Regions from separate parts of the Paenibacillus medicaginis genome, predicted to be linked through region 2. Evidence: riboswitches for the same ligand, from Rfam matches in the RefSeq annotation. Region 2 holds a riboswitch; each other region holds the start of a gene.
What was found. Region 2 has a riboswitch for cyclic di-GMP ahead of ACE5LO_RS12975 (transglutaminase-like domain-containing protein). Riboswitches for the same ligand answer to the same signal wherever they lie in the genome.

Region 1: linked by a shared signal. The riboswitch ahead of ACE5LO_RS24330 (glycosyl hydrolase) and the one ahead of ACE5LO_RS12975 (transglutaminase-like domain-containing protein) in region 2 are both predicted to bind cyclic di-GMP.
Region 3: linked by a shared signal. The riboswitch ahead of ACE5LO_RS15915 (hypothetical protein) and the one ahead of ACE5LO_RS12975 (transglutaminase-like domain-containing protein) in region 2 are both predicted to bind cyclic di-GMP.

Annotation. Positions count from the first base shown of each region.
Region 1 is NZ_JBHIRY010000037.1:19,642-27,001, forward strand. It holds gene ACE5LO_RS24325 (hypothetical protein) at 1-575, opposite strand, end outside; gene ACE5LO_RS24330 (glycosyl hydrolase) at 623-2,224, opposite strand; cyclic di-GMP riboswitch class I at 2,238-2,325, opposite strand; gene ACE5LO_RS24335 (sugar phosphate nucleotidyltransferase) at 2,513-3,886, opposite strand; gene ACE5LO_RS24340 (UDP-glucose dehydrogenase family protein) at 3,950-5,290, opposite strand; gene ACE5LO_RS24345 (glycosyltransferase) at 5,290-6,399, opposite strand; gene ACE5LO_RS24350 (glycosyltransferase family 4 protein) at 6,429-7,360, opposite strand, start outside.
Region 2 is NZ_JBHIRY010000011.1:9,475-16,834, reverse strand. It holds gene ACE5LO_RS12980 (collagen binding domain-containing protein) at 1-1,771, opposite strand, end outside; gene ACE5LO_RS12975 (transglutaminase-like domain-containing protein) at 2,054-2,854, opposite strand; cyclic di-GMP riboswitch class I at 2,868-2,955, opposite strand; cyclic di-GMP riboswitch class I at 3,017-3,105, opposite strand; gene ACE5LO_RS12970 (isocitrate lyase/PEP mutase family protein) at 3,296-4,066, shown strand; gene ACE5LO_RS12965 (bifunctional transcriptional activator/DNA repair enzyme AdaA) at 4,091-4,654, shown strand; gene ACE5LO_RS12960 (methylated-DNA--[protein]-cysteine S-methyltransferase) at 4,702-5,205, shown strand; gene ACE5LO_RS12955 (hypothetical protein) at 5,370-5,945, opposite strand; gene ACE5LO_RS12950 (hypothetical protein) at 6,055-6,429, opposite strand; gene yeiL (transcriptional regulator YeiL) at 6,610-7,281, opposite strand; gene ACE5LO_RS12940 (MFS transporter) at 7,359-7,360, shown strand, end outside.
Region 3 is NZ_JBHIRY010000015.1:80,904-88,263, forward strand. It holds gene ACE5LO_RS15895 (carbohydrate ABC transporter permease) at 1-407, shown strand, start outside; gene ACE5LO_RS15900 (carbohydrate ABC transporter permease) at 421-1,260, shown strand; gene ACE5LO_RS15905 (sensor histidine kinase) at 1,382-2,452, opposite strand; gene ACE5LO_RS15910 (response regulator) at 2,452-3,141, opposite strand; gene ACE5LO_RS15915 (hypothetical protein) at 3,314-3,559, opposite strand; cyclic di-GMP riboswitch class I at 3,583-3,673, opposite strand; gene ACE5LO_RS15920 (winged helix-turn-helix transcriptional regulator) at 3,900-4,226, shown strand; gene ACE5LO_RS15925 (MFS transporter) at 4,461-5,666, shown strand; gene ACE5LO_RS15930 (hypothetical protein) at 5,873-6,505, shown strand; gene ACE5LO_RS15935 (DinB family protein) at 6,536-7,069, opposite strand; gene ACE5LO_RS15940 (DinB family protein) at 7,094-7,360, opposite strand, start outside.

The DNA of each region.
Region 1 (7,360 bases), on a different contig from region 2:
CGGAGCTTGAGCTGGTTTACCCCTGTCTGCAGCTGTTCTTTCGGGATATACAATTGATAATTGCTCTTGAAGGTATACGGACTTTCCGTTCCTGCCACGCCCGCAATCTGGATCATGCCGGAAAACTGATGATTGGAAAATACGGCCATCTGCGGCACCGCTTTGCTGGCATCCAGAATGCGGACATTAAAGCGCACACCGTTGGCCGGAACGGTATCCAGTTCATACTCCAGCACGAGCTCCGGACGGGTCTCGGCATTCAGCCCTGGAGGAATGGATCCGTTAAGCTGAATAACAGGGGAAGAGGTCCTGACGGCCTGCGCCGCACCTCCCGCTGCCTTTAATGCCGTTCCGCTCACTGCTTTAACGTCTACTGTAAGGGATTCCTTACCTGTTCCTCCTTGGAACTCGGTGGAAGAATCATTACTAACGCCAAGCATCCATAACGTTGTAGCCGCAGTCTTGTCATTTTCCTGATTGCTTTTGTTCGCATAACCCAGAAGCAAAAACAAGACAGCTAAGCCAAGCAAGCCCAAAAGCAAATATGCATACTTGTTCGCCAACCCATTTTTCATGTTCTTGTCCACACTTTCTGTACAGAGTCATCTCCGGAACAAGAGAGCTATTCCGCAGTATGGAACAAAGCGCTTGAAGGAATGACCGCTTTGGCCTCCTGTCCGCTCTCCCACATCAGGCGTGCCATAGCATCACCTGTTCCTTCATAATACTCCACTTTGATGTCGTAGAGCTGATCTGCCGTAAGGCTGATGCTCCCTTTGCGTTCCGTCCAGCTTTGCTTGAACCAACTGTCAATAATCAACTGCCCATCCACCCAGACTCGGATTCCGTCGTCGGAAATGGTCGTAAAAGTATAGGTACCGCTGTACCCCGGTTTTACCTTGCCTGTCCAGCGTGCGGAGAATTGATCGGCAGGCACTGCCGGATCCGGCGCGGAGCTGCGCCAGTTGAAATCCAGCCTGGCATCCGTGCGTGTAAGCACAGGTGTCCCGCTTAGATTGATATTGTTGAAGAATTCGGCGTGCAGTCCCTCGTTTACCGTATCTGGAACAGGCTCAGGGGCAGGTACAGGTTCCGGTTCAGGCTCCGGATCGGGTTCTTCCCCGACCGGCGGCGCTCCCGGAGGAGCAGAGTCAGGTGGCTCCACAGGAGGGGCCTCAGGAGGAGCGGCCATGTCGGCAATCAATTCATCCCTAGTCAACGTTCTGTCCTCATTCATGTATGCAAAAATTTGACGGTTCGAATTGTTTTGTGTAAGCATATTGCCCCAGGTCATGGAGTATACCCATTTCGGCTGGGCCGACAGCACTCTCTCAGAAGGCATCTCACCGTGCTCGCCAATGGCAATCGGTTTATTTCCAGCCAGATTCAGCAGGCCGTCATAATAGCTCTGCCTGAAATCATTGTCATAGATGTCCGCAGCCAGAATATCGACCTTGGACAAACCGGGGAACGAACTGGCATAAGGAGCAGCCCAAGCGTTCGGAGCGTTGGGATTCCAGACCCACAGCAGATTGTTCAATTGGTGGACATTCACAAATCGGTCATACATGATATCCCATAATTTAACAAAGTTCCTCTTGTTTCCCCACCAGAACCAGTCCCCGTTCATTTCGTGGTAAGGTCTCCACAGAACAGGCACACCCGCATCCCGCAGCTTGCCGAGGGACACCGCGACCTGATCCAGATCTGCGATCAGCCTTGCATATTCCTTGGTCCCTGGCGTTACATACTTGTTAAATTGCGCCTGGGTGATCTTCGCCTGCACATTGGACCAGGTCAACGGTTTACCAGGAAGCGCCTGATGAAAGGTCATCGTAACGATGCCGCCGGTATTGTGCCAATTCATGGCGCTATATACAACATTGCTGCGCTGGGCTTCGGTCATCGCAGTCGACTGGTTGGAAACAGCACCCAGCTCATAGCCGTGCAGACCGGCGTACTGCCCACTGATGTTCTTCAGCTCAATGTTCAGTTCATCAGGGCTTTCCAGATAATCATGCTGACCGGTAATCATTCCTCTTCCGTCCAAATTGAACAAATACATATATAATTCGCGCGCCTCGGCTGAAGCAGCAGGATTAATCGGCGCTGCTGCAGCCTGGGCAGCAGAGTGTTCACGGGACAGTCCCGATGGAAGCAGGGAACAAAAAAGCATGACAGGCAACAATTTTTGAAAAAATCGATACATAGAATAAGTTTTCATCAATTCTCTCCCTCTCGGTAGCCAGGCTGCCAGCCCTCTAAGGGGTAAGGCCCTTTAGCTTTGCGTACACCTGCCTTTCGGCAGGGTTGCCATTTTTCTATGAAGGCTATGAAACTCCCTCTTATCCTAGAATATCGACTCGGAATTTCCAAAAATTAATATATGATTCATACTAGAACCAATTTTCCGGGATATTTTACAAAATAACCTGTAAAACTACATCATTTTTTTCATTTATATGCACAAAAACGCAACCTGTGCGTTTTTGTATCAGATTATAGAATTTTCTTATGAAATGAACTGATGCAAAGCGATGTCGTTCCAATCTATGCAAAAGCGAACGATATCTTCTTCCACCAGTTCGGAACCAGTCTGCACCTCAATCAGTTCCACATCGGTTACAGCCAAAATGCTGTGCTTCGTGCCTTCCGGAATACGGACCACGTCGCCAGCTTTTACTTTATGCAGCTTCTCGTTCAGAATCACTTCCGCTTCGCCGCTGATGATCGTCCATATTTCGCTCCGCTTCCGATGAAGCTGGTAGCTGATATTTTTGTCCTGCTCGATGCAAATCCGCTTGGTGAGCACTTCATTGCCCTCCGGATATTTCACATAATCCACCACCCGGTAATGCCCCCAACGGCGTTCCTCGTACATCGGCCGCTGATTGTGAGCCTTCAGCACTTCCTTGATCCGCGGGCTTTCCGCTTTGTTGGTTACAAGAATGCCGTCCGGGCTGGCCGCAACGATCAGATCACTGGCCCCGATAATAGTAACTGGAATGTCCAGTTCGTTAATCAGGTTTGTATTCACACAATCCTCGGTCATCACTCCCTTGCCCACCTGACGCTGCGACATTTCCTCTGTCAGCGTGTTCCAGGTGCCGAGATCCTTCCAGAAGCCGTCATAAGGAAGCACTACAATGTTCTCTTCCTTCTCCACCACTTCATAATCAAAGCTTATTTTAGGCAATATATGATATTGCTTCTGCAGTTCTTCGTAATTCAGCGGAAGTCCCTTTCCTTCCAGTATCTTCAGCAGATACCCCAGACGGAAGGCAAAAACTCCGCAATTCCAGAGCGCGCTGCGCTCGATCAGAAGCTCAGCCTGCTCCCGGTTCGGTTTTTCCTGAAAATGACTGACCTGCAGGCAGCCTGCCGCTCCGGCCGAGCCTTCTTTCGGAATGATATAACCGTATTTTTCGGACGGATAGGATGGGACAACACCCATAAGAGCAAGATTGGCGCCCGTTTCCTGCAGCGTGTATTCCATACGTGCCACCGTATGGAAGAAGGTTTGCTCCACATACGGATCCACCGGCAGGATCGCAATGACCGTATCCGGGGATGCGCCAGCGACACTGTACAGATAACTGGCTGTAAGCGCAATGGCCGGAAAGGTATCCCTGCGTTCAGGCTCCACGATAATGCTGGCATCACTCCCGATTTGACTCTGAATCATTTCGAACTGAGCTCTGCCAGTAGCGATATAAGAGGAATCCGCCATTCCGGTATCTCCCAGCTGTCTCCACACACGCTGCACCATAGACTCAGGATGTCCTTCCGGGCTTTCCAACACTTTCAGAAACTGTTTGGAACGGGAATCATTGGACAGAGGCCATAATCTTTTACCGGAACCGCCAGACAAAAGCACCAATTTCATAACTCCACTCTCCCTCCATGAAGTAAATTTCCTAAAAAGGACAATTTTTCCTAGTCACTAATATTATACTGCACCTGCAACGCTTGGCGAAAGGCCGTTAAGCCCACTCATGCGTGGTCTGCCGACCGAATAATACTCCAATCCGGATTCGGCGATCTGCTGTTCAGTGAATACATTGCGTCCGTCTATGAGAATCGGCTTGCGCAGCACGGAGCCCAGCATACGCAGGTCAACCTGTTTGTAGTGATCCCAGTCGGTCAGCAGGCAGACGGCGTCAGAGCCAAGCGCCGCTTCTTCAGGCGTGGAGCACCATTGAATCAACTCATGATTAAACTGCTCCCTGAATTTGTCCATTGCGATCGGATCATGGACTTTGACGAACGCGCCTTCCTTCACCAGGGTTTCCACAATTTCGAGGGATGGCGCCTCCCGGATATCATCCGTATTCGGCTTGAAGGACAAGCCCCATACCCCTACATGTATGCCGTTTAACTGCCCGAGAGATTCGCGCAGTTTGGAAATCATCATATAGCGCTGATCAGCGTTGACCTCCACTACGGATTTAAGCAGCTTGAACTCGTAATCTACATTGCCTGCGATTTGAATGAGGGCATTCGTGTCCTTGGGAAAGCACGAACCCCCGTATCCGATTCCCGCCTGCAGAAAAGAGGAGCCGATGCGCTTATCCATGCCCATGCCAACCGCTACATTGGTAACGTCAGCACCCACTTTTTCACAAATATTAGCAATCTCGTTAATAAACGAAATTTTTGTGGCCAGAAAGGCGTTGGAGGCATACTTGATCATCTCGGCACTCCGGATATCCGTTACATAGATATTGTCCGTAAAATCCTGATGAAGCTCGACCATCGTCTCGCGCAGCGCAGGATTGTCAATACCGATAATGATGCGGTCAGGATGAAGCGTATCGCTGATCGCGGAGCCTTCGCGCAGAAACTCGGGTGCCGATACAATATCAAATGCATGACGGGTATGCCGTGCAACCACCTCACGGATTTTTTCATTCGTTCCAACAGGTACGGTGCTCTTGGTCATTATGATCTTATAGCCGTTCATCGCCGCGCCCACCTCAGCCGCCGCCTGCTCAATGTACTGCAGATTGGCTTCCCCGTTCGGCAGGGATGGTGTCCCGACCGCCAAAATCACGATATCCGAACGACGCACCGCATCTTCCAGGTTCGAAGTGAACTCAAGCCGCTGCTCCTGCAAATTCTGCTCAATCAGTTCCTCGATGCCAGGCTCGTAAATCGGTGACTCGGCCCGCTTCAGCTTTTTAATTTTTTCCTCGGCCAGATCAACGCAAATCACCTTGTTATCCTTCAAGGCAAAGCATACTCCCGATACCAGACCTACATATCCCGTTCCGATCACAGCCAGCTTCATCATGGCTTCAATCCCCCTTTAAGAAAGTTCACATAGGCTTGCTCCACATACTTTTTGAACTGTTCCTTAAACGTGTTTTCGTCAAATTTACGGGCATGCCGTGTAATGTCGTCCACGTTCCACCCATGCTTTTCCACGGCTTCCACCGCTTCCAGCACATCCTCTACTTCATGCCTGCGGAAGAAAACACCGTTCAAATACGGTATGATCGTGTCGAGTGCCCCGCCCCCCTGAAAGGCTATGACAGGCCGGCCGGCCGCATTGGCCTCCAGCGGGGTGATGCCGAAGTCCTCAATGCCCGGAAAGACCAGCGCCCGGCACTCTGCCATCAGCTTGTTGACCTCGCTGTCCTCCAGTCTGCCGAGAAATTGAACATTGGATTTCGCCATCTCTTCCAGTCGCTTCCGGTCAGGTCCCTCGCCGACAATGAGCAGCTTCAGGCCGTTGCGGTTAAAAGCCTGTACGGCCAGATCAATCCTCTTGTACGAAATGAGACGGGATACGACCAGATAATAGTCTCCGATGCAAGAGGATCTCTCAAAGCGGGATGTATTAATCGGCGGAAAAATAACATCCGCATCCCGCTGGTAGTAGGACTGAATACGCCGCTTGACAACCGAAGAGTTCGCGACGAACTGATTTACATTGCGCGACGTTTTCTGATCCCATGATTTCAGGCGGTTCATATAAATTCTCAGCATACTTTTGAACAGACTTGATCTGGACTGTCCGGCCATGTATGTGTCGTAGTCCCACGCAAACCGCATCGGTGTATGACAATAACAAATATGAAAAGTATGCTTGGGTACCTGTATGCTTTTCATAAAAGCACTGCTTGAACTCAAGACGATGTCGAATTCCCTGAAGTCAAAATCGCGGATGGCAATGGGATACAGCGGAAGCACGCCCTTGAAATTGGCCTTCACTCCCGGAATGTTCTGCAGCCAGGAGGCCCTTATATCCGCATCCTTCAAATTATGTGATAAGCGGCTGTCACTGAACACCGTTGTGAAGATGGGAGCGTTGGGATACATGCTGTGAAATACCTCGACCACTCTTTCGGCTCCGCCCATCTGGATCAAATAATCATGTGCTATCGCTATTTTCATCAGTACCATCCTTTTAAACGCAAGATCATTTACACCCCTGCAAGCAAACCGTTGTAGTAACGAACGATATCTTTGACGGTATTTTCGATAACGAAATGCTCCTTTACCCGGGCCATTCCTTTCTGCCCCATCAGCTTCCGCTCTACCGGATGCTCCAGCATCCACCGGACCGCGCCGGCCAGCTCCACAGGATCACCCGGCTGAATCAGCAGCCCTGTCTCGTCATGCACTACCGTCTCTGTCGGCCCTCCTTCATTGGAGGCAATCACCGGCAGGCCGGCGGCCATGCCTTCCACAATGACCTGGCCGAACGGCTCCGGTGTAACGGAGGTATGAATCAGCAGGTCACAGCGTCTCATCAGGCCTTGAATATCATCGACATGTCCGAGCAAATTGACGTTTTTCAGCCCATAACGGGCAATCGTATCTTCAAGCTGCCGTTTGTAATCCTGTTCGCCGAACAGCGCATCCCCGGCCAGCCAGAACTTGACCTGCGTGTCCTCCTTAAAAGAACGCGCCGCCTCCAACAGAATATGCTGCCCCTTCCAGTGGGCGAGCCGGCCCACGAGGACCACGTTGAACTCGCTGCTGTCTCTGCCTGTCGGCTCCGCTTCGTCAACGGACCCTATCGTCTTCGCGAACGCGGAGTATACAACGAGCGTTTTTTTATGCGCAGGCAGCTCCAGTGCCCGCAGCGTTGACTTGGAGTTGGCGATCACACCGTTCGGCAAAAAGCGGGACATCAGCCGGATGATCTTCGCGACAATCGGCTTGAGGTACGGCGGGCCGATATGATCGCGGATATGCCAGATCAGCGGGATTTTTGCCGATTTGGCAGCCACGGCCCCGTAGATGGCTGACTTCAGCGAGTTGGTATGCACGCACTGCACATTTTCCTGCTTTAGCAAAGGTGCCAGCCTTTTACCATAAGACAGCATCTTGAATGCTGCCGCAGGAGCCC
Region 2 (7,360 bases):
TGCTGTTCTTCAGCCAGTCGATGTTAAATTTCGTTTGATACTCAATCGTATACGTGGTGTCAATGGTCTTGGAGAAATTAATTTCAAAACCGCTTCGTGCATTATCGTATTCGACCTTATAATCACTCGCAGGAACAACTTTCCCGACCGCTTTTACGATCACTGAATCCGGAATGAAATCGAGGCCGCCTTGTGGGAACGTATCCTTGATGACTACATTCTCCATACTGTACTTGCTGCCGTCCGGCTTTTTATCACCATTAACAGTAATAAGCCACTTCGCCGTTTTATTTGCAAAATCGACATTCGAGACGCCCTTCACCAAAGCGCGAATTCCTTGGGCCGGAGCGGTTACTTCCTTGGACGTATCACCCGATACGACTTTATTCTTCACCTGCTGCCCGTCAGCGCTCGTCCGGTCGACTGGCTTCGTTTGATAAACGATTGTATACGGAGAATCGATATCCCTCTTGAATTGCAACGTAAATCCGTTCGTACCTGTCGGTGTAAAGGTGTATTCATCCGGTGAAAGCTGATCTTCGGCCTTCGTCGAATTCCCTTTATACACCTTCAACGAATCGGTAACCAATGTATGAATCGCACTGAATTCATCCGTGATGACGGCTTGATTACTCGGAATCTTCTTCTCGTTGAAATTGTATTTCACGGTCCAGGTGATAATTCCGGTGTCCTTATCCTGGCGATATGACTTATCCAAAAACTTACCGCGGTCTACCGTTACCGTAGCGGTCGATTTGGCATCTTCCATCCCATCGCCAGAGAGTACAGCAGTGTTCTCAAAACGCGTTTGCTCGCCGGTAAGCTTCGTCGAATAACGAATCTCATAGGCTTTGCTGATCGTCTCATCCTGGAAAGCAAGCTCCAGTTTGGCACCGCCGTTCGTTTCGACTGTATACTTGTCGGCCCCTACCTTTTCGCCAAGGACCGTCGAGCCATCGCCGTTAACTTGCAGGCGGTACACCTCCACAGAGTCGGCGATAAGCTCCGAGCCTTCAGGCATCGTATCGGTGATGACCGCATGCTTGATTTTATCCAGCGACTTGTTGACCTGAACCGTCCAATCAATCCGGTCTTTGCCAATCGCTTTTCCCTGCTTATCGATCAGCTTTCCACCCTGCGGCTTCAGATTCACGATAACGGTCTGCACTCCGCTTTTTACCGGAATGGCGATGATGACTTCCGTGCTCCCCTTAATGGTTTCCTTCGTAAACTCGGTACGTATTTCCAGCTTGCCACTTACGTTAGAATGGCTCTCCACATAATCGTTGAAGGTCATGACAACCTTGCCGTTGCGATCAACTGTAAATCTGCCAACTTCGCCTTGACCGGCAACGAGCGGTGCTTCAATCTCCGTGAATACTTCAAACTGTGACGGCAGCTCGAAAGTAAATGTATCCCCATTCTTGTAGCCGTGTTCGTTCGAAAGCTCCCATTCGTAGCCGAGATTAACAGCTGCACCAATGTCCAGGGTGCTATCCGGATTGTATACCGCATCAATCACGGTACCATTCACGTCGGTTAACACGACTTTTGTTAAAATGCTGTCCGTATTGTTGACCGGCGCTGGTGGGATATAGACGTCATCCGTGACTCCAACGTCTCCCGTCTCTCCATACACGGATTCCTGCACGTTTGACGGTGCATCGGCCGCATTAGCATTGACCACACTGCCCGTCCAGGCGGATACACCAAACAGCGATTGAAGCAGAAGCAGCAGCGCCACAACGATTCCACTAACTTTTTTCTTCATAATCTCTCCCTCAGTCTCTACATCACCCTCGTAATGTTCGGTTCCGATCCTGCTGCCGTGCGCAAATCAGAGTATCTATACTCCATTGAATTGTATGCCGTTAAGAGACCTCCCAGTCCATCACCTCCGCATATTTCTAATGGCGCACAATTCATCGTTCCTGTTTTTCCCACCAGAACCAAATGGGCTTCTTGCATTATAACTGCCCGATCTCTACAATTTCTCTACAAACTCAAATAAGCCTTGGACATTTGTCCAAAGCTTAGATTAATTGTATTATATTTAGTAATATTTGGATACCGAGTAGCGAGCGGCATCCTTTATCATTTTGAAGTCGGCTCCTTTGGCTTTCCAGCTCGCATCGACCGTTGTATCAATGGTTACCCACTTCCCGTTCAAATAAACTTCATTCCAGGCGTGGTAAACATCGACGTATTCCGATGTTCCCATATCAAGCTTGGCCGGAATGCCGATGCTCCGCAGCATGGAAGCGAATAAGGAGGCATAATCGTAGCACATCCCTTTCTGTCCTGCAATCGTACGGTTGATATTGGGAAGGTAGTCCGTCAGATCACTGGTTGCAAGTGCCTTGTCGTATCTGATCGTACCAACAATATATTCATAAATAGCCTGCACTTTTTCCTCGTCAGATTGAGCAGACCGGGTCAGCTTCTTTGCAAGCTGAGCAGCCTTGTCCTGTTCGCTCCAATTGATATTTTGTACAGAGCCCAGAAACACTTTGCTATTGTTCGTCAGTTGAAGCGTAACGGGCGCTTCCTGAACGATTTTATATTTGGTACCGCTGATCTGTTCCAGTACGGTAACCATATAATCACCGTTGCCCATCTGCAGCGGAAATGCTTCCTGCCGTTTGTTCGGCGAAAGCATATATGTATATTTGTCCTGACCTTTTGCAATCATGAGCTTCGTCTTCATGCCGGCTTTCACGTCATATCGAATAACGATCACACCACGGTCCAGCTGTTCCAAGCCCAGCCAATTTTGAGATTGGGTAGCTTGTACTAATGGAGCCCACAATAATAACGCAAAAAGTCCTACAATCGCGAATATTGCGTTGCGCATACTGTAAACTCCCTTCGGTAGCCAGGCTGCCATTGACATAACGTCAAGAAGGCCCTGTAGCTTTGCGTCCCAGTCTTTCGACAAGTTTGCCGTTATCGTGCTAGAGTTTCCAGATTTCAATATTTTTTTATCCAAATTAGAAAACAAAAAAAGCGTCTTCTTTTCGGTAGCTGGCTGCCATCTGACATTATCGTCAATTAGGCCCTATAGCTTTGCGTCCTCGCCTTTCGACAAGTTTGCCGTTATCGTGAGTAGCTTTTGTGAGACTATCTTACCAGACATCTCTATTTCTATCAAGAGAAAATTTACAAGATTCATTGATTTCTGCGCCCATTCGATGATCTTTTTCGATTCTCTCTCAGACCATAAGAGCAAGAATGAGGACGAAATAATAAAGCCTCCTTGATAAAATGAGTTCACCAAAGCCAAGGAGGCAGAAAAATGTCGGTCATTCAGGAATTCAATAATCTCCACAATTCAGAGGATCTATTATTTTTGGGTAATGCCTGGGATCTTTTATCAGCTTTAACTTTAGAGAAGGCCGGGTTTAAAGCCATTGGCACAACCAGTTGGGGAATTGCCAACTCGTTAGGATATGCGGACGGAGAGTTAATAAATTTTAGTCAAAATCTAGCAATCGTCAAAACCATTGCAGAGAATGTAAAAATACCGGTATCCGCTGATATTGAAGCAGGGTACAGCGAAAAATTGGATACGATTATTAATCATGTATTAAAAACGGCAGATGCCGGGGTTGCTGGCATTAATATTGAAGATTCCTTGAAAAAAGAGAAGGGGTTAAGGGATATAAAGGATCATTGCAGCCTCCTGACACGAATGAGGAACGAACTGGACAATCACGGATATAAGGATTTTTATATCAATGCCAGAACGGATACTTACTTTCAATTGGAAAACCCGTTTAATGAAACGATCAATCGGGCCAAGGCATATGTTGAAAGCGGGGCCAGCGGTATTTTTGTGCCGGGAATAACGGAGGATGGTGAGATTCAACAAGCTGCTGCTCAAATCAAAGCACCGCTCAATATATTGTCTTTGCCTAACCTGACAAGTTGTAATAAGCTGAAAGAGTTAGGCGTGAAGCGCTTCAGCTTTGGAAATGCCCTGTCAGACAAAATTATTGCTTGTTTAGAAGACAATGCGGCTAAATTATTGGAATTACAGGATACAGCTCATTTATATGAGAACTAGATCAGGAAGGCAGGCGATGAAAGAATGACCAATATAAATCTTTCATTTGATGAGATGTGGGAGAAAATCATTGCCTGTGACCGGAAATATGATGGATTATTTTATACAGCTGTGAAAACAACGAAAATCTACTGCCGTCCTTCCTGCAGATCCCGAAAACCCAAAAAAACAAACGTTGAGTTTTACCATAATATCAGTGAGGTTGAACAGGCTGGCTATCGTGCATGCAAAAGATGCCAGCCTGAAGTTGAACATTCTCCTCACAGTGAATTCGTTAAAAGTATTACGACGATTTTAGTGAATCAATATAAACAAAATTTGAAGCTGAATGATGTTGCGGAACAGGTCGGTTTAAGCCCCTTTTATCTTGAAAGGCTATTTAAAAAAGAAACATCAGAGACTCCGCGTACTTTTTTGGAAAAAGTGCGCATTGATAAAGCCGTACAGCTTCTTCAAACGACCAATATGACAAATCTTGAAATTGGTTATGAGGTTGGCTTTCAAAGTCTCTCTAATTTTTACAAAGTGTTTCGAAGCTTAAAAGGCTGCTCGCCAAGCGAGTTTCGTAAGATGAGTAAAGAACTCTAACCGGCGGGCTGGAGAGCCTGTCCACCTTATATCTTGGAGGTCCCTATATGAGCAGACTGCATATATTAGATTACCAATCACCCATTGGAATGGTTGAAATACAAGGAACAGAGCAAGCGGTTTATTCTATCCTGTTCACAGAACGGGATCACATCGTAAATGCTGTCCATGACGCAACTCCCCGGGCTTTGAAGCTTTGCCATGATCAGCTTGATGAATATTTTAAAGGCACGCGCACGGAATTTACATTTCCTTATATATATGAAGGTACCGAATTTCAAAAAACAGTCTGGAATTCTTTGAAAACAGTACCCTACGCACAAACATGGTCCTACAAAGATATTGCTGTTTCTATTGGCAATGAAAAGGCCATACGGGCAGTCGGCAGCGCAAACGGTAAAAACAAATTAAGTATTGTCATCCCTTGTCACCGAATTATTGGTACAAACGGGAAGTTAACCGGCTATGCGGGCGGTTTATGGCGAAAGGAATGGCTTCTTAAGCATGAAAGCCGTTTGGAAAAAAGAAGTATCACTAAACCATTGTCCTAAAATTGGTATCAAGTGCAAGGATGAATACTTTTCTGGCCATAAGTGCATTTTAACCTTGACCCAATAGACGACGAACCATTGATATTAATCATGGTCTCATGTATAATTGGGTTAGATTCAAGGGGTCATTGGCAATCACTTCGGTGGTTAGGCGATGGCCTCTTTTAGTTTGAGCATATATAATCGAATGCCAGTAGCAACCTCCGCATTGAGGTACTTAAACTTCCTGCTCCAATCTCTTTCGCGACTTCAATTTTCCCCTTAATATATGCTTCGATCTGATCCCGAGCTAGCCTATGTATGTTGTAAGCGATGATGTCCTGTTCTTTTGGCTCTTTGAAGAATGGTATCTTAGCATTGTTACCCTGACTCGCAACATATCTAAGTGCAATTTCAGTAGGTATCTCGTTTTTATTAAAAATATAATCTTCCACATATGAAATTAAATCTGGTGTCCGGAATATATAAGTTGCATCACCTAAAGCTACTACAAGTTTCTCGTCACCTATTCTTTTTTCGAGCTCCTCTAATTGCTCTGGCGCAATCAACAAAGTATTTAAACTTCCTTTTTTTCCACTATCAACAATTAATTTTTTTATAACTTGCTGGAAACGCCTAACTTCTGAAGGAGATACCCCTTGGTTAATCTGAACAGTTTTCTCGTACAATTCAGTGAAATTGTCGGTTTGAATTACCGTGTACTCACACCCTAATTCTTTATCATATACCGTCCTCTCCAACAATTCCTGCATCCCTTCCACTCGATCAACAATAATTATCCGAGAACTCATTCTCTTTATTTCTGACGAAGTGAGCGATGTCGAAAAATCCTGAATGATTTTTCTAACATTATGTATTTGAAATTGCTTTTTTAAAAGGTGAGATTTGTGTTCGATATGCTTGTTGTTGCGTAAAGTTTTCAACTTCGATTTCCTGTGCATAAAATTTTTCATTAAACGAGGCCTCTATTATTGTTCCAGCCTCTATATTGGTATAATAAGCCACTTCACTATCGGTTGCAGATACATAACTTTCCCTGACTTTATTTCTAAGTTGATTTAAAAAAGCATAGAAGTCTGTTTCTATATTCAATTGTCGCCAAAATCGTTGAAGCAACTCCTCCCAGCTCGGAAAGCCAGCCAAGTACTTCTTGGATATACCTGAACCAATAAACACTACAGGATATTCGTTACTCTGTTTTAAAATGTCCAAAGAACTGCTCATAAACCAGCCTCCTTTAGGTGCAACAATTTTGTAGAATTATAATAATAAAATGTACTATACGACGCTCAACAAAACAAATAAAATTCCAGTTATTCAAATATACAAAGTCGTTACCGACATTTATGACACGGCTCGGCATCAGTTCTATATAATTATAGGGTATATAGCCAAGCAATTAAGCTATGAATTCCCCAACATCCCGGCAAGTTCATATAAGGAGTCATACTGCTGAATGCGGTAGTGACGGCCTTCTTTTTGCAGATATCCTTTATCGCAAAATTGGGCAAACACGTACAATAAGTGCCGGTAAGAGACACCCAAAAAATCACAAACGATTACATGCTTTTCCTTATAGATCCCTTCATCCGCAGTTTGCAATATAAAATCCGCTAACCGGTTTTCAAGCGGGAAGGCGAGGCTTTGCGAAGATTTGGCAGCCATTTTGGTTGCTTTTTCACTCAGAAACTTCGTTAGCCCGCGCAGAAATACCGGATCTTCCAGCATCTGTGCGCGGCAATGATGAAAAGGAAACGCAAAACAAACGGTTCTGGCAGAGGTTTGGATCCCTTTTGTATAATACACCTCATTCAACAATTCCATTTCCCCAAAATAGTCTTTAGCATGGATAAAATTAATCAGGGACACCTTCCCGTTGTGATGAGTGACATAAATTTTGGCCTTTCCTTCAACGACATAAAATAAATAATCCGGCCTCATGCCTTCCTTAATAATCCATTCGCCGCGCTTATATTCATGCACTTCTATACACTCTTCAATCGGAAAAGAAAATAAATGTGCTATGGAATGCTCCTCCAGATAATGTTCTCTTTTCTCATTTTTATAAATTTCCATCGTCCACCCCAAAAGATGAGATATCTCATGTTACTGTATTTCTCCCCATGATATCATGCAACCTGAGGGGGAACAAAAT
Region 3 (7,360 bases), on a different contig from region 2:
CGCTTGGCTCCATTATCGCGATTGCGTCTTGGAAGGGCGTCGGCTACTGGGCGCTGTTCCTGCTGGCCGGTCTGCAGGAGATTCCCGCTTCGCTGCTGGAGGCTTCGTCCCTGGACGGAGCAAGCCGTTGGAAGCAATTTGTCCATGTAGTGGTTCCGCTCATGAAACGCCCGCTGACCTTTATTGTCGTGGCCGTGACGACGGCGAATTTCCTGCTGTTTTCACCGATGTACATTTTGACCAAAGGCGGGCCCGAAAACAGTACGAACGTGCTGATGCTTGAAAGCTTTAACAACGCTTTTCTATATTCCGATATGGGCAGATCGTCCGCGATGATGGTTATTTTGCTGCTGATTACGCTGACCGTTGTCGCCCTGCAGTTTAAATGGCTGCGGACCTCCCACTAGAAAGGATTTCGACGTGAACCGATTTACCCGTTCTCATCTGCTGCTGTATGCTGTACACATCGCTGTGGCGCTGCTGGTGCTGCTGCCGCTGGCGTTTGCTTTTGTTTCGTCGTTCCGTCCGCTGGAGGACATTTATAAATATATGTCGCCGATTACGTGGAAAACGTTTTGGCCGTCCAATTTTACATTGGACGCTTATCAAATGCTGTTTGCGGAGCGAGGGTTCGGACGAATTTTTCTGAACACCTTTTTTGTCGGGGCGGTCAACGTTCTTGGCGGGCTTTTGCTTGGCTCCATGGCGGCGTTTGCTTTCGTGTATTTCGAATTTCGCGGAAAAACGCTGCTGTTTCTGCTGGTGCTGATCACCTTCATGATTCCGTTTGAGGTCATTTCCATCCCGCTGTACAGCCTGGTCAACAGTCTGGGCTGGGTGGACACCTACGCAGGCATCATCATTCCCGGCATCGCCAACGGACTCGTCATCTTTCTGTTCCGCCAGTTTTTTCTGGAGCTGCCGACGTCCCTGGTGGAATCGGCCCGTATGGACGGGGCCTCCTGGCTGCGGGTGTATGCAAATATCGTCATGCCCTTGTGCAAGCCTGTCACCGTCAGCGCCAGCCTGCTTATTTTCATTCAGCAGTGGGAATCGTTCCTGTGGCCGCTCATCGTGACACGCTCCAAGGAGTATAAAGTGATTCAGGTCGCGCTGAGCGACTTCGTCACCGAATACGCGACCTACTGGAACGAAATGTTCGCCGCCGTCATCTTGTCCATTCTGATCCCCGTCGTGCTGCTGCTTCCGCTGCAGCGCTATTATGTGCAGGGCATTGCCAACACGGGCTCGAAGGAGTAATAAACGAGACATGGGTTGTGCCCGATTGATTTCCCGCTTTAGCAGAAAAGTCCATGTTCCGTTGCGATGAAGCAACAAAACATGGACTTTTTGAATCACCTCTGAAGACTTTATGAAAATATCACATGGGCAACCGAATATAAAAGCGGGCCCCGCTGTTATCACTCTGCGCCCACACCTCACCGCCATGGGCCTCCACCAGCTTTTTCACAATCGCCAGTCCCATCCCGCTTCCGCCTGTCTGCCGATTCCTCGACTTGTCCCCCCGGTAAAACCTTTCAAAAATATACGGCAGATCCTCCGTCGAAATCCCTGATCCCGTATCGCTAATGACGAGGCACACCGCCCCTTTTTCCCTACGTTCCCGGACACTGACAGTCCCCCCGGCAGGCGTATGGTGAAGGGCGTTGGTCAGCAGATTCACAAGAATTTGCTTCATCCGGTCCGCATCTATAAGCAGCCTGATATCTGAAATGTCCTCGTACCAGAGCTGCACCCCTTTCTCAAGAAAAGCGGCTTCCATCAGTGCAGCAGCCTTTCCGACAACGATTCGCAGACTCTCTTCTTTCCGTGCAAGCTGGAATTCTGGCGAATCCATTACATTCAGTTCCTCCAGCTCGCTGACGAGTTGGATCAGACGCTCCACTTCCTCCAGACAGGAGTGAATCCGCGCAGGTGTTGGCTCCCAGACCCTGTCTTCCAAAGCCCTCATGTGGCTCTTCAGCGTCGTCAGCGGCGTGCGCAGCTCATGAGCGATGTCCTGGGACATGGATATGCGCAGCGACTGCTGTTTCTGTAGCTGCTCGGACAGCCGATTCAGGGAGGCCCCCAGCTCCGCAATTTCATCCCTGCCTTGCGTGCTGACACGAACGTCCAGGCTGCCCCTGCTGATCCGTTCGGCGGCCTGTTTCATATGGACCAGCGGGCGGGAGATGCGTTTCGCAAAATAAACCCCGATAATAAGCGCCAGCAGCAGCGAAAACAAACCTGTCAGCCAAATCGACTGAATGAGGGCGCTCTCCAGATGATCCATCAGTGAAGACAGTCTTTTACTTGCCAGTGACATCTGCTCCATATACATGGAAATGTGATAATGAGCGGCAGCCATAATAACCAGAGCAAACATGACAAGAATGCCTGCAGCCATGCCGACGATAGTGACGGCCAGCCGGATATACAGCCGGTTGAACATCAGTCCTCACCGCCAAACCGGTAGCCAAAGCCGTACACCGTAAGAATGTAGCGCGGATTGCGGGGATCCTGCTCGATCTTTTGCCGTACATTTTTGACATGCTGATCGATAATGCGGATATCCCCATCAAACCCGAGACCCATCACCCTGTCGACCAGTTCCTCGCGCGGAAAGCGGCGCTGCGGATATTTGGCGAGCAGAAGCAACAGCTTATACTCACTTGGTGTAAGGCTGATCGGCTCCGAGTAGTGGTATACCTGATTTTTCAGCGAATCAATGCGGAGGTGCCCTCCATTAAATGAAATAACATCCACCAAAAGCTGCGAGTCATCTGTCCTGCGCAGAATTGCTTTTACCCTGGCAACCACCTCATTCGGATCGAAGGGCTTGATCATGTAGTCATCTGCTCCGATGGACAATCCGCTGATGCGATCCACCTGGGCTACTTTTGCGGTCAGCATGAGAATCGGTATGGAGCTGAATTTGCGCACCTCCCGGCAGACGGTCTCCCCTTCCATGCCGGGCAGCATCAGATCCAAGATGAGCAGATCAACCCGCTGGCTGCGCAGTACAGCCAACGCTTCCTCACCGCTTGCACATTCCAGTACGTGATAATGCTCCTTCTGCAAATAAGAAGCGATGACCTCGCGAATTTTCTGTTCATCATCTACCACCAGAACGGTTTTCAAGGCATGTCCCTCCGTCGCCCAAGTTATACCGGAATTATACCACTCCGAATATGTAAGAATCCCCTTGCTTATTACTTTCACCATTCCTGTTTAACCTAAACTTGTGAAGATCTTTTGAAGACCGCTGGCAAATGAAAAAGCACCGGAAGAAATCCCTCCAGTGCTTTAAGCATTAACGTATTTGGAATGTCCGGAGCACCCGGATCGATATGATATCTGTATTCAACGGGTCAACGGGTTTAAATGTCATGCTGTATAAATCATACAGTCTCGTCTCCACGCCGTATTCTTTGAACTTATCAGCAAAATCGCCAATCGTAGGCCTTGTCCCCGTTTCGCAAGTAATTCGGCACTCCTCAAGCTTGATTTCTCTACTTTTGTATACAAATTCCACATCCGATTGATAAATACTGCTCACCCTGTTATTTCTCCCTCCGAATTTAAGGTAGCTCAGCCGCCATAGATCCCTAATTGCATCCTTAGGCCTGCAGCTTTGCGTCCTTGCCTTTCGGCAAGTTTGCCCTTGACATAAATGGTGGATCCTCCACTTAAAATAATATAATATATTTTTTCTGTTTTTTCGACATCTTACCGCAAAAAACGCTATTCATCACTCTTGTTTACTTTTTCTATTGTAGTGTTATCATAGATTGTAGTTCCTTAATGGATATGTACATTTCTGAAAGAACCTATACACGTTCAGATTCTATAAAAACCAAAGTATCCCACTTATCATTCATTTTTCAGGAGGTAAACATATGGCTTACAATATCCCAGTCGAAGCAACGCTTGAGGTGATGGGCGGCAAATGGAAGGCAGTCATTTTGTGTCATCTGGATAAAGGCGACAAACGGACCAGCGAGCTGAAAAGGCTGATGCCTAGTATTACGCAGAAGATGCTCACACAGCAGCTGCGGGAGCTGGAAGAGGATGGACTTGTGAAAAGGCAAATCTTCGAGCAGGTTCCGCCCAAGGTGGTGTATTCCCTGACCGATTACGGCTGGTCCCTGAAGCCTGTCCTGGATGCCATGTGCGCATGGGGCGAAAAGCATATTGAACAAGACAGTCAAGCAGTCGAGGTTTAATGCCGCTGCTTCGGAACATGCACTTAAATCATCTGCACACGGAAGAGCCGGATTCCTGTAACTCAGGACTCCGGCTTTTTCCGTGATCTGCGTCTTCTTTCCTCCCGCTCCCTTCCTATAGGTACCTGGAAGTACCTATAGTACTTCAAAGTACGTACTATTCTTTTTCACGCGAAGCATCCATAATAGCATTTGCCGGCCGGCTAAAATATAAAAATAGGAGTGGAACTGAACATGTCGTCGGACAATAAACGCAGTACTCTGTCGCTGCTGGCTTTGGCCATCAGTGCCTTTGCGATCGGGACAACGGAGTTCATCAGCGTGGGATTGCTTCCCCTTATCGCTGAAGACTTGAATATATCTGTAACCATGACCGGATTAACGGTCACCTTATATGCATTAGGCGTTACTTTCGGCGCTCCGGTATTAACCTCTCTAACTTCAGGAATACCAAGAAAAACGCTACTGATCTGGATTATGATCGTGTTCATTGCCGGCAATTCACTTGCAGCCTTCTCTAGTGGAATCGGCATACTGCTTGCGGCACGGGTCATTTCCGCTTTCTCGCACGGCGTATTTATGTCCATCGGTTCAACCATTGCGGCTGACCTTGTGCCGGAAAATCGGCGGGCAAGTGCCATATCCATCATGTTCTCCGGCTTGACCGTGGCCACGATTACCGGTGTGCCCTTTGGCACGTTTCTCGGACAGCAACTGGGCTGGCGTGCAGCCTTTATAACCATAGCAGTGATCGGTATTATGGCCCTGATCGCCAACTTGATTCTCGTTCCAAGCAATCTGCGGAAGGGAGGCAAAACTCCGGTACGGGATCAGATCAAGCTAATTACCAACGGACGGCTGCTGCTTGCTTTTCTGATTACGGCTCTCGGATACGGAGGCACCTTTGTCGTCTTTACCTATCTGTCTCCCCTGCTGCATGATATTACCGGCTTTGGAGAGACAACCGTAGCTTTCATTCTGCTTCTATATGGCCTTGCGATTGCCATCGGCAACATCATCGGCGGCAAGGCCGCCAACCGCAAGCCGCTTTCGGCGCTGCTGTATATGTTTATTATTCAGGCGGTGGTCCTGTTTATTCTGTTCTTCACAGCCCCATTTAAAGTGGCCGGCCTGGCTACGATTATTCTGATGGGCCTGTTTGCCTTCATGAATGTGCCTGGTCTTCAGGTGTACGTCGTGAACCTTGCCCAGCGTTTTGTGCCACAAGCTGTGGATGTCGCTTCCGCAATCAATATCGCAGCCTTTAACGGCGGGATCGCCCTTGGCGCTTACTTAGGCGGCCTGATTGTGGACGGCCCAGGACTTATTCACACCTCATGGATCGGCGGTCTAATGGTGGTCGGAGCTGTAATTTTGACAGGCTGGAGTCTGCTGCTCGCCAGAAAAGACAAAGACGTCCCTACCGGGGAAGTTGTATAATGGTATTTAAACAAGGACTGTTTCTTTCCCGTTGGGAGAAGCAGTCCCTTTGAATACGGGCCCCTGTGAGAGGAGAATGGCGTATTTTTGCTACCAAGGATATTTTAAGCGTATGGAGAAAATTCGATCATTTCCCGATGGAAACCTTAACCAAAGCATGGTATTTTCAACAGACCGCCGGGGCTAAACAAAGGGAAGTAGCTCTAATGAAGGAGCATCGCGAGCAGTATGGCATTACGGGCAATTGCTTTGACCTCGCATTGTGGCTGCTGCATGAGTTTGAAAAAGAGGGAATTGAAGCCTATCCGGTCGGCCATGATATGGGAACAGAGGATGCGAATGTGGCCGTTATTGCGAAAAATGAGGACGGACACCGCTATTATTGCGATTTGGGAGATCAGTGGCTCAATCCGGTGCTATTAGATGCCGATAGTGAAGATTATACTGAAGAGAGATTAAAGGGCCACTTTCCTGCGGCAGAGATACAAGTGCAATCGGCTGGTGATTTGTTCACCGTTCTATACCATAGGCCAAACGGAAAGAGCAGCGAGCAAAGCTTTCATCTTGCCCCCATCCCGATCCATGAGTTTTGGCAAGAAGCCGAAATCTCGCAAAATACGATTCAGAAGCAGCCTTTGTTGGAATGCAGGGTTCCCTATAAAAATGAAACCGCCCATTGGGAGTTTTATGACTGGGAAAGCTTTCTGAGCACAACCGAAGGATTATTCAACGAGCCTGAAGCAGAATCTATAGAACAATGGTGTACTAGAATTCACCAGAAAACGGGTTATGACACAAAGTTCCTCTCCGAGGCATTGAACATATACAAAAAAATGTGAAAACCGCCCACTGCAGGCGGTTTTGCATTTTCAATGATACTGTCCTGTTATATGCTCTCCCGTATCCTTCAGCAGCTTGGAAAGCAGCACGATTTGCCCCGCATGATACCCATAGTGTGCAGCGACGGCAACGAGCAGCTTGCCAATCACCTTGATCTCGTGGGTTTCGTCCTCCTCGGCCTGCACTCGCAGCATCCGGTTCCAATCCTCCAGCCCGTAATGGATAGCCACCTCTCTGTCCAGGTCCGCTTCGGTAAGCCGGGACAGTATTTCCTTCGCTTCCGCTCTTGTATCCGTCAGATGGCGGATCAGTTCCTCCTTGGATATGCCGCCTTCTGTAGTGAACTCCTTCGATCTTTCCCGGGTAAACGGCCCACCACCAATGGCGCTGATCAAATTCATGCGCTCATTGCCTGCCAGATGGAGACATAGATTTCCAATGCTGTTCATTGTATCCCTGGCCTTGCTCCATATCTGTGAATCATCCAGCGGTTCCATGCTTTTCACGATCCGCTCAAGTTGCTTGTCCATATCCTCAATCACCGCTTCAACCAGTTTCAGCATAACACCCCTTCTCTCCTTATGTTATTAACCATTTACCCGATCCGGCTGCAAATTCCGCAAAAGCTCGAAGATTTGCCCTCTATGATGGGCTTCATGCTCCACCAAATGATAAATCACCCATTCAGGAGCCACATCATAGGATTCAAGCTGCCTTGGGGTTCTCCAGTCCGTAATGTCCATGCCTTTAAAATGAAAGAGCAGCCTGTCGCGGACCGCTTGCAGACGATGGAGATGCTGCTCCAGGGTTTGGCCTTCCACATGAACCAGGGAGCCGTCCTCCGACCTGTCCTC